4 regions of the Aciduricibacillus chroicocephali genome follow, and region 1 is predicted to be linked to each of the others. Evidence: riboswitches for the same ligand, from Rfam matches in the RefSeq annotation. Region 1 holds a riboswitch; each other region holds the start of a gene.
The links. A riboswitch is a leader RNA that binds a small molecule or an ion and turns the genes downstream of it on or off. The one in region 1 is predicted to bind S-adenosylmethionine.

Region 1 (3,078 bases):
ACCGGCCATCGCAGTATAGCCAATCAATGAAATAGCTGTTACGGTCAACCCTGAAATAAGCGCAGGCATCGACTCCGGAAGCAATACGCGGAAAATGATTCTTCCAGTGCTCGCTCCCATAGCTTGAGCTGCTTCGATAACACCTCTGTCCACTTCTTTCAATGCGATTTCAACAAGTCTCGCATAGAATGGTGCCGCTCCTAAAATAAGAGCCGGCAACGCTGCGTTCGGACCACGGATTGTACCAAGTAAAAAGTCCGTAAACGGGAACAGCAGGAGTATGAGAACGATAAATGGAATCGCTCGGAAAATGTTCACAAGAGCCGCTATAATGATATTAACCGGTTTGTTTTGCCAAACATTCCCTCTACTAGTGAGATAGAGCAGAAGTCCGAGAATGAGACCAAGTATTAGTGTCCCGACCAGGGCAAGCAAAGTCATATAAAATGTTTCTTCTGTCGCCTGAATAAGGTCATTTACATCAATTGCCGGAAATAATTCATTCAGCATTACGGAGCACCTCCACTTTGGCAGCTTTAGTTTCCTTAATATAGGAAAGTGCGCGCTCTTCTTCAGATTGTTCTCCATTCATATGGATTACAAGTGTGCCATAAGCACCGCGCTGTGTCTGGGAGATTTTGCCTTGAATAATGCTGATTTCGACATTGAAATCTTTCGCAATCCGACTAATCAATGCGTCATTTGCCATTTCACCTACAAAATGCAAGCGCAATACTTTGCCAGTCTTGTAGGAGTCCACAATGCTGCTCAATCCATCTTCCTCATCTTCAAAGCCGAGAGCTTGTTCGATGAATTTCTTCGTGATGGGCTGCTTCGGATGTGAAAATACGTCAAGCACGTCACCGAGTTCAACGACTCTTCCAGCCTCCATGACAGCTACCCGATTACAGATCTTTTGAATAACTTGCATTTCGTGGGTAATCAGTACGATTGTCAGTCCAAGTTCCTTGTTAATCCGAACGAGAAGATCAAGAATCGAATTCGTTGTTTCCGGATCAAGAGCGGAAGTCGCTTCATCACAGAGAAGGACTTTCGGATTATTGGCGAGAGCACGGGCTATGCCGACTCGCTGTTTTTGTCCCCCTGAAAGCTCGGACGGATAGGCATCTTCCCTTCCTGCCAGTCCAACAAGTCCGATTAACTCTTCAACTCGACGTTTGCGTTCCTCAGCTTTTACCCCAGCAACCTCAAGCGGAAACGCTATATTCTCTCTTACTGTACGCGACCAGAGCAAATTGAAATGCTGGAATACCATTCCAATATCCTGCCTGGCAATGCGGAGTTCCTTGCTCGAAAGTTTAGTAATCTCCTTTTCTCCAATGGAGATACTGCCGCCAGATGGTTCTTCCAACCGGTTAAGCAAACGGATAAATGTACTCTTTCCGGCACCGCTATATCCAATCACGCCGAATATTTCACCTTCAGCAATGGATAGATTAATATTGTCTACTGCTGTGATCTGTTTCTTCTTTGTTCGAAACACTTTGGTCAAGCTGTCGATGACGATCATCTAGCTGTCCACCTTCCTTGCCTACATTCCTAATACACAATTAATGCGCCTTTCTGCAGAGAACAGAAAGACGCATGAACGATCGGGCTTGTCTTTATGTCCTCTCATCTGGCAAAGCTTCTGCTTCACTGGACTTGGCACCTTTTCAACCATGTTGAAGGTTGCCGCGGCTTCAAAGGGCCTTTCCCTCCACCGCTCTTGATAAGAGATAGATAATTTGAAATATGCAAATTGATTAAGAAAAATATTATCATGCTACTGCTTGCTCGTCAAGACATTCTGTCGAACAATTCCGGTTTTTGCTCGAGAAGGATACTGAGAATATTGGCAATGGAGTGAAAGGCATACACCTTCTTCCTAGTTTCTCCATTTTCCCTTATAAAGAGACAAGGAACGCTCTCAATTTTATGCTCATACATGAAGCTTTCATGGAGAGAAGCATTCATATGGAAAAAGATATCTTTGTCCAATGTTGTTTCAATTTGTCTAAGCATTCCTTCTGCTACATGGCATGTACCACAGAATGGTGAATGGATGAACAGCAGCAAGTCTTTGTCATTTAATTCATTTTGTATGATTTCTCGCAATGGATTCACCTTTTATCGGTTTTTTATAGGAGAAAGAGCGGATTGACTGCTATCCTTTTGGCGGCTAGAGCTGTAGCCAGCGCATAGTCTGGTGTCGCAGCTACTTCTCTGAATTCACTCGTTGTATGAATATGTTGTGCATGCGGAAGCTCTCTTGCAAGCATTTTGCGTAAGCGCTGTCCCGACTTATCTTCATCAACCATAATGTAAACGTCGCGATGATCAAGGTTGTATTCATCGAGCAATTCATCCAGCTTCGATACCCCGAGCGTGCCATTCGTACAGATCACCTCAATCTCTTCCAGGATGATCTTCTCGATTTGCCGTTTATCAGACAAACCTTCAACAATAATGACTTTGCTCAGGTCTATATGCATCTTACAGCACCTCCAGCAATAACTTCACCTTATATATATTAATGATAGCATGCCAATTATGTGTTTGCCCAATGTAATGAAAAGGTTCAAAGCACAAAAAAACCGGCAAGCAGCTCATAAGCCGCTTGCCGGTTTGCATGAATTGATTAACCTTCGATGAAAGCTTTGTACTGCTCAGCAGTCATAAGCTTGTCAAGTTCTGAATCATCAGAAAGTTCAACAACAAGCATCCATGCATTTTCGTATGGAGATTCGTTAACTGCTTCTGGAGTGTCATCAAGATCTTCATTCACTTCAACAACAGTTCCGCTTACTGGTGAATACAATTCAGAAACTGTCTTTACAGACTCAACGCTTCCGAAAGAGTCACCTACAGCTACTTCGTCATCTTCTTCAGGAAGTTCAACGAATACGATGTCACCAAGTTCAGACTGTGCGAAGTCAGTGATACCGATGCGAACTTTATCTCCTTCTTTTTTAACCCATTCGTGTTCTTCAGAATATAGAAGTTCTTCAGGCAAGTTGCTCATCATAATCCCTCCGTAATAGCAAGTATCATTGCAAAGTTTGTCTTCTAGCCGAG
Region 2 (3,078 bases), 1.0 Mb from region 1:
TATGATTCCGACTACAAGCGTGAGCCCGCCTGTGACATAGAATGGGAATCTCCATGCTTCTTCTCCCATAAATGGTTCAGCAATCGTTAGCAAATAAGGAACACCAAGCATACCAGCCGTCAAACCAACAGAAACACCAGTCAATACGACGCCCATTCCCGTCCCGACTTTATCAGCAGGTGTATGATAGGCAATATAAGAACGATCATTTGAGTAAAAGACGCCTTCTCCAAGACCGAGTAAAACTCTGAATAAAATAAATGCTACAAGTCCTCCAACGAGCCCGGTTAATAGAGTTGCAATACCTGCCCAGAAAATACTGCAGACGATTACTGCACGATAACCGTGCTTATCCCCAAAATAACCTCCTGGGAACTGCATTAGCATGAAGCCTGCAAAAAACAGACTCCCAATCAATCCGCCAATTCCATGTGGGTTTTCAACATTTGCAAAGAATGACACATTATGGTCAATCATATATGTAATGATTGGACCTGCTGCTGTGCGGTCAATATAAGAAATGACCCAACCTAATAGAAGCAAACTCCAGATTTTGTGATAAGGCTGCCAACCTTCTTTTTGTTTAGACATTGCTGTGTTCTCCTTTTTCTAAAGATTATGTCACTTATTTATATAAAAAAGCTCCTCTTCGAAAAGAGGAGCTCTGTAACCAGTGGACCTCTCTTATGTCGCATAGACTAAAGCTATGCAGGATTTGGCAACTTTCAATAAAGGTATATCGAAGGCTGCCGGGCATCATCGGGCCAGTCCCTCCACCACTCTTCATAAGAGTTCTGCCGGCTATAGATTTGTATAATTACTTCCAAACATCCTCAGCGATTTTAATCACGTGACGGATTTTTTCCCACTGCTGTTCTTCAGTCAGCAAATTGCCTTCCTCTGTTGAGGCAAAACCACATTGCGGGCTCAGGCAAAGCTGTTCGAGCGGTACATACTCAGTAGCTTCAGCAATACGTGCCTTGATCTGTTCCGGATCTTCCAGCTCACTGAATTTTGATGTGACCAAGCCAAGCACAATATAGAGATCAGAACGCTTTACATGGCGCAGAGGTTCGAATCCTCCAGATCGTTCATCATCAAACTCAAGGAAGAGACCATCTACATCGAGACCACCGAAAATCGTTTCCGACAGTGCTTCATAGCTTCCACTAGACATATAAGTGGATTTATAGTTACCACGGCAAATATGCATTGTAACAAGCATATCTTCCGGACGTTTCGCAATCGATTCATTAATCGCACGCGCACACAATTCTGCGATTTTCTCAGGATCCTTACCTTTCCCAATCATGGAAGCTCTTCCTTTATCTGAGAAGAAGATCGCCCAAGAAGTATCATCAATTTGCAAGTAGCGGCATCCTTCATCATATAGTGCCTGAATGACACCTTGGTAGGCTGCAATCAAATCATTAATGATTTCCTCATCGCTAGCGTATACACCATCTTCAAAATCACCTCTGAAGAAAAGCATATTCGGGCTTGGAATTGCGAACTTCGCAACAGCATCCCCAACAATCCCGTTCAAAAACTTGAAATGATCAATCATATAATGTGAGCTGAAACCAATTTTATCTGTCACTCTGATTCCGCGTTTTTTCGTCTCTGTGCCAGTGAACTGCAAACCTTTATCAGGAGTGTAACCTTCTACTCCATCAAAGCCCTCCAGAAAGTCGAAATGCCACCAACTGCGGCGGAATTCACCATCTGTAATAGCCTGCAATCCAACTTCCTTCTGCTTTTCTACCAGTTTGGTAATTTCCTCATCTTCAATTTGACGCAGCTCTTCAGCTGTAATTTCCCCATTTTCTCTTTGGGCACGAGCCTTTTTCAAGCGCTCTGGACGCAAAAAACTTCCAACATGATCTGCTCTGAAAGGTGCACGCACATTTCTCTTTTTTGTAGTTGTTCCCATCTCTTCAGCCTTCTTTCTCGTAAATATTCATCAAGACTGCCAAAAAACAGCCATAAATAAAATCCCCTTCTAAAAATAAGAAGAGGATTGTAGATGCATAGCCACTCTTCTTATCTTCAAGCAAACGCTTCTGGAATTAGCACAGTACTTCTAGAGTCTGTTGCTAAGGTTTCAACGGGCCAGTCCCTCCACCTTTCTCGATAAGAAATTATTAAATTATTCGATAACTTATGACAATAATATACATGGTTACTTATTATCAGTCAAGGGAATTTTCTAAATTATCCTTTTATACTGTTTAATCTCACGACTTGCTAATAACGATAGAAAAAACAAAAAAGTCTTGCATCTTAATTAAGATGCAAGACTTTTTTAAGAGATACCGGTGGTCGGGGTCGAACCGACACTCCCGTGAAGGAACGGGATTTTGAGTCCCGCGCGTCTGCCAATTCCGCCACACCGGCATAATAGAATGTGATTGGCTACTTGAAATATTATGAGGCAAACGCGCGTCTGCGTCAAGAAAAAATTTTAAATTTCTTCTCGTTTTTTCTTCCGCATACTAGAAAGTACAGAAACAGCTACAATCAGAAGCAAAACAACCCAGAAAATCGTATTCCAGAGAGCTCCATGGACAAACCCTTCCGGAATCACTCCAATTTTCGGATGAGCTAGCGTAAAAATTGCAAGCTTAATCCCAACCCAAGCGACAATAACGTAAGCCGCTTTCTCCAGGACAGGATATTTATTCATAAGCTTAATCAGATATGTAGCTGCGACTCGAATCAGAATCAAACCAGCCATCATTCCGGTAAAGATTATGGCGAACTTCCCTCCATCCATACCACCGAATTCAGGCAATGGACTATTGGGCAGGGAAACAGCAATGGCCACTGCTGCCAATATTGAATCGATTGCAAATGCAAGATCGGTCAATTCCACTTTAACAATCGTCTTCCAAAGACTTGATTCAGGAGAGACGGATTGTTTTTCCTCTTCCTCAACCGTTTTACCTGATTTTCTTGGAATAAGATTTTTCACACCAAGATAAATCAGATAAATTGCTCCAATTGCCTGCAGTTGCCAAAGACCAGCAACAAAGGAAATAACAAATAAAGCTAAGAAACGAAAAACAAACGCACCAG
Region 3 (3,078 bases), 440 kb from region 1:
CCCTGCGGCAGAGACGGTTCTTCACTGTTGCTTAATTAGCTGCGATCATTGCGCAGTGCTTTGGCTAATTCAAATGGTGTTTTGTTCTGGATGACTGTATAACCTGCATTGCGATAGCTGTCGGCTGCTTCGCCTGTGCCAAAAATAACTTTGACTTGCTTATCGCCAATCTTGTTGACAGCGCATCCTGCGATTTCTTTGTTAGCGAACCAGATGGCATCTGTCTGTTCGTCAACCTTGGAAGCGAGCTCGACTTCCTGGATTCCGAAGCCAAGTGCTTTAAGACCTTCCACTTCTTCACGTACATCATCTGCACCGATTACGGCGATGGACTTTTGGCGAAGGCCGCCGTCAGCACGATCAAACGGGGAAGTAAGGAGCCATTTGGATACAGATTCCTCATTATGTGGCAGCTGCGGTTCTGTTCCTGTAGCTTTGGCAATCGCCTGGTCCAGATCACGCAATGTATCTTCTGTTGATTCGAGACCAACCGCAAGACGGACAAGCTCTTCTGTTACGCCGCTTTTCTTGAGACCTTCCTCATTCAACTGCTGATGTGTTGTAGAAGCAGGGTGGATGATAAGAGATTTTGCATCACCAACGTTTGCAACATGGGACCACAATTCAATGTTGTCTATTAGCTTGCGTCCTGCTTCGCGTCCGCCTTTAATACCGAAAGTAATGACAGAACCGAAGCCGGATTTAAAGTATTTCTTCGCAGCGGCATGTGAAGGATGATTCTCAAGTCCAGGGAAGTTCACCCATTCAACGCTCGGATGGCCATTCAAATATTCAGCGACTTTAATTGCATTGTCGTTATGGCGCTCAATGCGCAAATGCAATGTTTCCAAGCCTTGTAGAAGGAGGAAAGCGTTCTGCGGGCTGATGCAAGCACCGATATCGCGAAGCAGTTGGACGCGTACTTTGATTGCATAGGCAACAGGTCCAAGGTCTGCATATTTCAATCCGTGATAGCTTTCGTCTGCTTCAGTGAATTCAGGGAAACGTCCGCTTGCTGCCCAGTCGAAACGTCCACTGTCTACGACTACGCCGCCGATTGCTGTACCATGTCCGCCCATCCATTTCGTTGCAGAGTGAACGATGATATCTGCACCCCATTGGGCTGGCTTGCATACATAAGGCGTTGCAAATGTGTTATCAATAATAAGTGGTACACCGTGCTTGTGAGCAACTTGTGCGACACCTTCAATATTGAATACGTTCAGACTGGGATTCGTAATGACTTCTCCGAAAATTGCCTTCGTCTTATCTGTAATTGCGTTTTCAATCGCTTCAAGATCTCCACCATCGACGAACTTTACGTTAATGCCGTATTTCGGCAATGTATGTACGAAAAGATTGTATGTACCGCCGTAAAGGTTGCTGTCAGCGATAATTTCATCTCCTGCACCCGCAATATTCATAATGGCCATTGAGATTGCAGCCATTCCGGAAGAGAAAGCGACAGCAGCAGAACCGTCTTCAAGAAGCGCAACACGCTGTTCGAAGGCATCAACTGTCGGGTTGCCGATTCGAGTGTAAATGTTACCTGGTTCGGCAAGTGCGAATAGGTTCTGGGCATGCTCTGTATCTTTGAAAACGTAGGAAGTAGTCTGATAGATCGGCACCGCACGTGAACCGGTAGTCGGGTCAGCGATCTGACCGCCGTGGAGAAGCTGTGTCTCCGGATGTTGGAAATTGAATGAACTCATGAAATGATCCTCCTTTGAATTGTTTTGAGGGAATTGGACCGATTTATGAAAAAAGCGCACCTGTCTTCACGTGGAAGAGGGGATGCGCTTTTAAGTCCGTCCGCCTCTTATCTGTCAGTTGTGCATGCACATCTGTAGGATTTGGCACCATGAAAAATGAGATGTCTCCCGATTCCAGGTTGCCGGGCTTCACAGGGCCTAATCCCTCCACCACTCTTAATAAGAGATATATGATTTTGAATTTAAAAACAATTTTAACAGTCAGAATTTAATAAGTCAATTCTAATTTTGCTTGCGCCTTTTCCTTCCGCGCATCAATGAACTCATATAAAGGAAGAGAGCTGCCCAAATCAAAGCGAAGGCAACTGCATGTGCTCTTGTAAATGGTTCATGATACAGGAATACGCCGAGCAGAAGCATCAATGTCGGTGCCACATACTGGATGAAACCGATCAGTGCGAGCGGGATATGTTTGGCACCGGTAGCGAACAATAGCAGAGGTACTGCTGTAGCAATGCCTGTCCCAATTAAGAGCAGGTCGCGTTCAGTCAGTTCGGTAAATGTAAAACCGCTGCTAGTAGGCGCTAACCATAAGTAAATGAGCGCAATTGGGGTGACGACGAGTGTTTCAATAGTGAGACCTGTCATCGCGCTTAAGTTGACTGTTTTCTTCAGAAGGCCATAAATGCCGAAGCTGAAGGCAAGGACGAGGGAAATCCATGGGAACTTTCCGAAGTCAAAAGCCATGTAGAGTACGCCCACGACAGCAAGAATGACCGCTGCGGTCTGCCTGCGTGTCAATGATTCCTTCAAAATGACAATACCGAGAAGGATGCTGACGAGCGGATTGATGTAGTAACCGAGGCTTGCCTGGATAACATGCTCTGTGTTCACTGCCCATATATATGTGAGCCAGTTCAGAGTGATGACAAAAGCAGCAATGACGATTTTCGCCAAGTTTCGTTTGTCATGCAATAGCATTCTCGCTTCAGTAGTGAACTTCTTCCAGCCGCCACTTACTGTAAGTGCGATAAGCATGAAGACAAATGACCAGACGATTCTTGCCGCAAGGATCTGATCAGGAGATACGTCACCGAGCAGCTTCCAATAAAGTGGCAGAAGCCCCCATATGATATAAGAGATAAATGTGATGAGAATGCCATAATTCATATTCGTGTTTCGCTCCATGATGCGAGCCTCCTTGCATAAATAAGTTTTACAATAGAAGCGAAAACAGTTTTTCCATTTGGAAATATGGACAATAGAGCAATTTTACAGATAGAGAAGAGGAATGGCAACCGTCTCATAGGGGAAATATAATATGCAAGCAATCCATTCCCTGCCTTTCTTTATATGAATATGCTAT
Region 4 (3,078 bases), 340 kb from region 1:
CCTTTTGCATGCAAGTAACTGGAACTTCCCACTCGCCCTGCTCACTCAAAAAATGCGTACCCAACCCAAATACTCGGATCAGACACGCATTTATTTCTAAACAAAGTTTATCAGAAACTTATCCCCAAATCTCTTTCGCAATATCTACAACATATTTCAACTTCGCCCACTGTTCCTCTTCAGTCAAAATGTTTCCGTGGTGAGTGGAAGCGAAACCGCATTGCGGGCTGATGCACAATTGTTTCAATGGCACGTATTGTGTCGCTTCTTCCACACGGGCTTTGATGTTTTCTTTATCTTCCAATTTGCCGTGCTTTGAAGTGAATACGCCGAGGACGACACGAGGACCGCCATTTGGAATGTGTTCCAGCGGAGTGAAATCACCGGAGCGGTCATCATCGTACTCAAGGAAGAACCCGTCCACTTTTTCCTTAGCGAACAAAGTTGGCGCGATTTTCGCGTAGCTGCCTTCGAACGCCCAGTTGGAGCGGTAGTTACCACGGCAGAGATGTGTTGTAATCGTGAGATCTTCCGGCTTGCCTTCAAGTACACCGTTCGCAACGCGCAATGCCAATTGAATAAGCTGTTCACGAGTATAGGCACTGTCATTGAAGGGAATTTCCGGTGCGTTCAGGCCAGCGATATATACGTCATCAAGCTGCAAATAGCGGCAGCCCGCATCATAAAAAGCCTTGATTGCATCGCGGTACGTCTTGATGATATCCTCTGCGTATTCTTCAATATCCGGATAAATATCTTTGTTGCGAATGCCCGCGTTGAACAACTGGTTCGGGCTTGGAATGGTCTGTTTGGCAACAGCACGGTCCCCAACGATTTCCTTGAACTCAACAAATTCCTTAATATGCGGATGATCTGCGTTGAATGAGATTCTTCCATTTACTCGAATATCGTAGCGTTCCGTTTCTTCTCCTTTGAATTTGAAGCCATGTTCAGGCACATAGCCTTCTACGCCGTTCAAATGCTCAAGGAAATCTGTATGCCAGAATCTGCGGCGGAATTCACCATCTGTAACGGCCTGCAGTCCGACTTCAATTTGCTTATCAACAATCTTCTTAATTTCTTCTGTTTCTATCAGATACAATTCCTCGGAAGTAATGCTGCCTTCCTGGAAATCCTTTCTTGCCTTATGGATTCGCTCCGGACGAAGCAAGCTCCCTACATGATCTGCTCTGAATGGCGCTTTCGCTGCTGTGTTTGTCATTGAAGTACTCCCCCTCGTCTTATCTGATAACTCTCTTAATGCGAACCAGCAAGGTTTAAAACAGCCCCCTCTTCTTAGTTAGAAGAGGGGGCGAATGTGATTAACGCATGACCAGCTCTTCTTATCTTCCGCATGATTTTCTGGAATTGGCACAGTACTTGAACAAGTCCGCTGCCGAGGCTTCAAAGGGCCAGTCCCTCCACCTCTCTGGATAAGAATATTTAGAATTATCAATTTAAAATAACTATAGCTTCCTAAAGGTAAGTTGTCAACTAAAAATAACACTGTTTCAAATAGTCTATATTTAATATAACCGGAGGCCTTGTCCCTTTTGACGTTTCAGTCAACCGACAAGCCCAATTAGAAGATAAACAGCCGTTCCCCAAATGAAAAGAGCGGAGCATTTATTGAAAATAGTCATCAAATTCCCTGATCTTTCGAGCCGCTTCATTGAGTTGCCCGCCAATGTCAATGCGAAGAACCAGACCCATGATACGGCGATGCACGTAATTGTGAAGAGGATTTGATCTGTACCGGCGTATTTCAATGCGCTCGTACCAATCACACCAACTATATCGATGATGGCGTGAGGATTCAGCAAGGATACAGACAGGGCGAAGACGATCTGTTTGTTAATTGGCAGCGCCTTCCCCACTGTTGAAGTAGAAGGACTGGATCGCCAAATTGAATAACCCATATACATTAAAAATAGTATGCCTGCGCTCATCAACCCAAGACGCAGCCACTCGAACTGCAAAACGATTACCGATAACCCGAACACAGCGACAAGGATGAGGAATGTGTCACAAATGGCGGCTGTAATCGTTGCAGGAAATGCACTCAGCAGCTTTGGCTGTGTAGCTCCTTGTGTAAATACAAAAACATTTTGGACGCCAAGCGGCAATATGAGTCCAAATGCGAGAATGACTCCATGTATCATTGCTTCCATTTTGTCATCTCCTTTCCCACTATTACTTTATATGTTTTTTCTCTCAATGAAAATAAGTCTCCGCAAAAATGGCTGCTTTCCTGCTCTATTACTTAAAACTGTTTAACACAAAAACACTTTGGAACCCCCAATGTCCAAAGTGTTTTTGTATACTCATATGTTTACTTACAACTCGCACATACAGCAGCATCCCCTACAAGAAAAAACAAGCAGCCCCAAATAAGAGCCGCTCGCCATATACAAGATATCTATCCAAACATCGTAAACAGACCGAAACCAGCCAAAATGCTGCCCCCGAGCAATTCACTATATCTTCCAAAGAACCCGCGTACTTTTCTGCCGATCAAAAGACCGAGCCACGTTAGCAAAATACTCATAACTCCAAAGGCCGCGATGACAAATAAGGTCTTTGATTGCGATAGTCCAAGACTTAATCCTGCCGAGAAGCTGTCGATGCTCACTGTGAAAGCAAACAGCAGCAAGCCAAAACCGGCCGGCTGGAACAGCATCTCTTCCTGTTCGCGAAATGCTGAGAAGAACATTTGAGCACCAATGCCAAGCAAAAGCAAACCTCCAAGTAACTCCGCCCATTCGCCGAACCTGCCTGAGATAACCTGTCCAAGCAGAATCCCTATGTATGGCATGGCCATATGAAATAAACCGATTACGAAACCGATAATTGCAATTCGTTTCAGACGCAGCTTCTGCATGCCAAGTCCAAGGCTTACACTGAAAGCGTCCATGCCAAGTGCCCCGGCAAGTAGAAGCAATGAAACCATTTCCCTCAAATCATTAGAATCCATCCGACACACTCTCCCCTGACCATATATGCTTGTTCATTCTATGCCTGTCCGTCAGAGGTTATGAGCATGAAAAAAAGCCCTCCCAATGACGGAAGGACTTCAAC

Region 2: linked by a shared signal. The riboswitch ahead of QR721_RS04370 (5-methyltetrahydropteroyltriglutamate--homocysteine S-methyltransferase) and the one ahead of QR721_RS09675 (methionine ABC transporter ATP-binding protein) in region 1 are both predicted to bind S-adenosylmethionine.
Region 3: linked by a shared signal. The riboswitch ahead of QR721_RS11820 (O-acetylhomoserine aminocarboxypropyltransferase/cysteine synthase family protein) and the one ahead of QR721_RS09675 (methionine ABC transporter ATP-binding protein) in region 1 are both predicted to bind S-adenosylmethionine.
Region 4: linked by a shared signal. The riboswitch ahead of QR721_RS11320 (5-methyltetrahydropteroyltriglutamate--homocysteine S-methyltransferase) and the one ahead of QR721_RS09675 (methionine ABC transporter ATP-binding protein) in region 1 are both predicted to bind S-adenosylmethionine.

The regions. Positions count from the first base shown of each region.
Region 1 covers NZ_CP129113.1:1,843,560-1,846,637, forward strand. The annotation lists gene QR721_RS09670 (methionine ABC transporter permease) at 1-510, opposite strand, end outside; gene QR721_RS09675 (methionine ABC transporter ATP-binding protein) at 500-1,531, opposite strand; SAM riboswitch class I at 1,633-1,739, opposite strand; gene QR721_RS09680 (thioredoxin family protein) at 1,801-2,118, opposite strand; gene QR721_RS09685 (toprim domain-containing protein) at 2,142-2,495, opposite strand; gene gcvH (glycine cleavage system protein GcvH) at 2,642-3,025, opposite strand.
Region 2 covers NZ_CP129113.1:830,884-833,961, reverse strand. The annotation lists gene QR721_RS04375 (MFS transporter) at 1-591, opposite strand, end outside; SAM riboswitch class I at 682-792, opposite strand; gene QR721_RS04370 (5-methyltetrahydropteroyltriglutamate--homocysteine S-methyltransferase) at 818-1,933, opposite strand; SAM riboswitch class I at 2,041-2,140, opposite strand; tRNA gene QR721_RS04365 (tRNA-Leu) at 2,314-2,397, opposite strand; gene QR721_RS04360 (TerC family protein) at 2,465-3,078, opposite strand, start outside.
Region 3 covers NZ_CP129113.1:2,282,968-2,286,045, reverse strand. The annotation lists gene QR721_RS11820 (O-acetylhomoserine aminocarboxypropyltransferase/cysteine synthase family protein) at 36-1,712, opposite strand; SAM riboswitch class I at 1,817-1,938, opposite strand; gene rarD (EamA family transporter RarD) at 1,995-2,900, opposite strand.
Region 4 covers NZ_CP129113.1:2,180,487-2,183,564, forward strand. The annotation lists gene QR721_RS11320 (5-methyltetrahydropteroyltriglutamate--homocysteine S-methyltransferase) at 119-1,222, opposite strand; SAM riboswitch class I at 1,341-1,440, opposite strand; gene QR721_RS11325 (LysE/ArgO family amino acid transporter) at 1,566-2,171, opposite strand; gene QR721_RS11330 (manganese efflux pump MntP) at 2,420-2,974, opposite strand.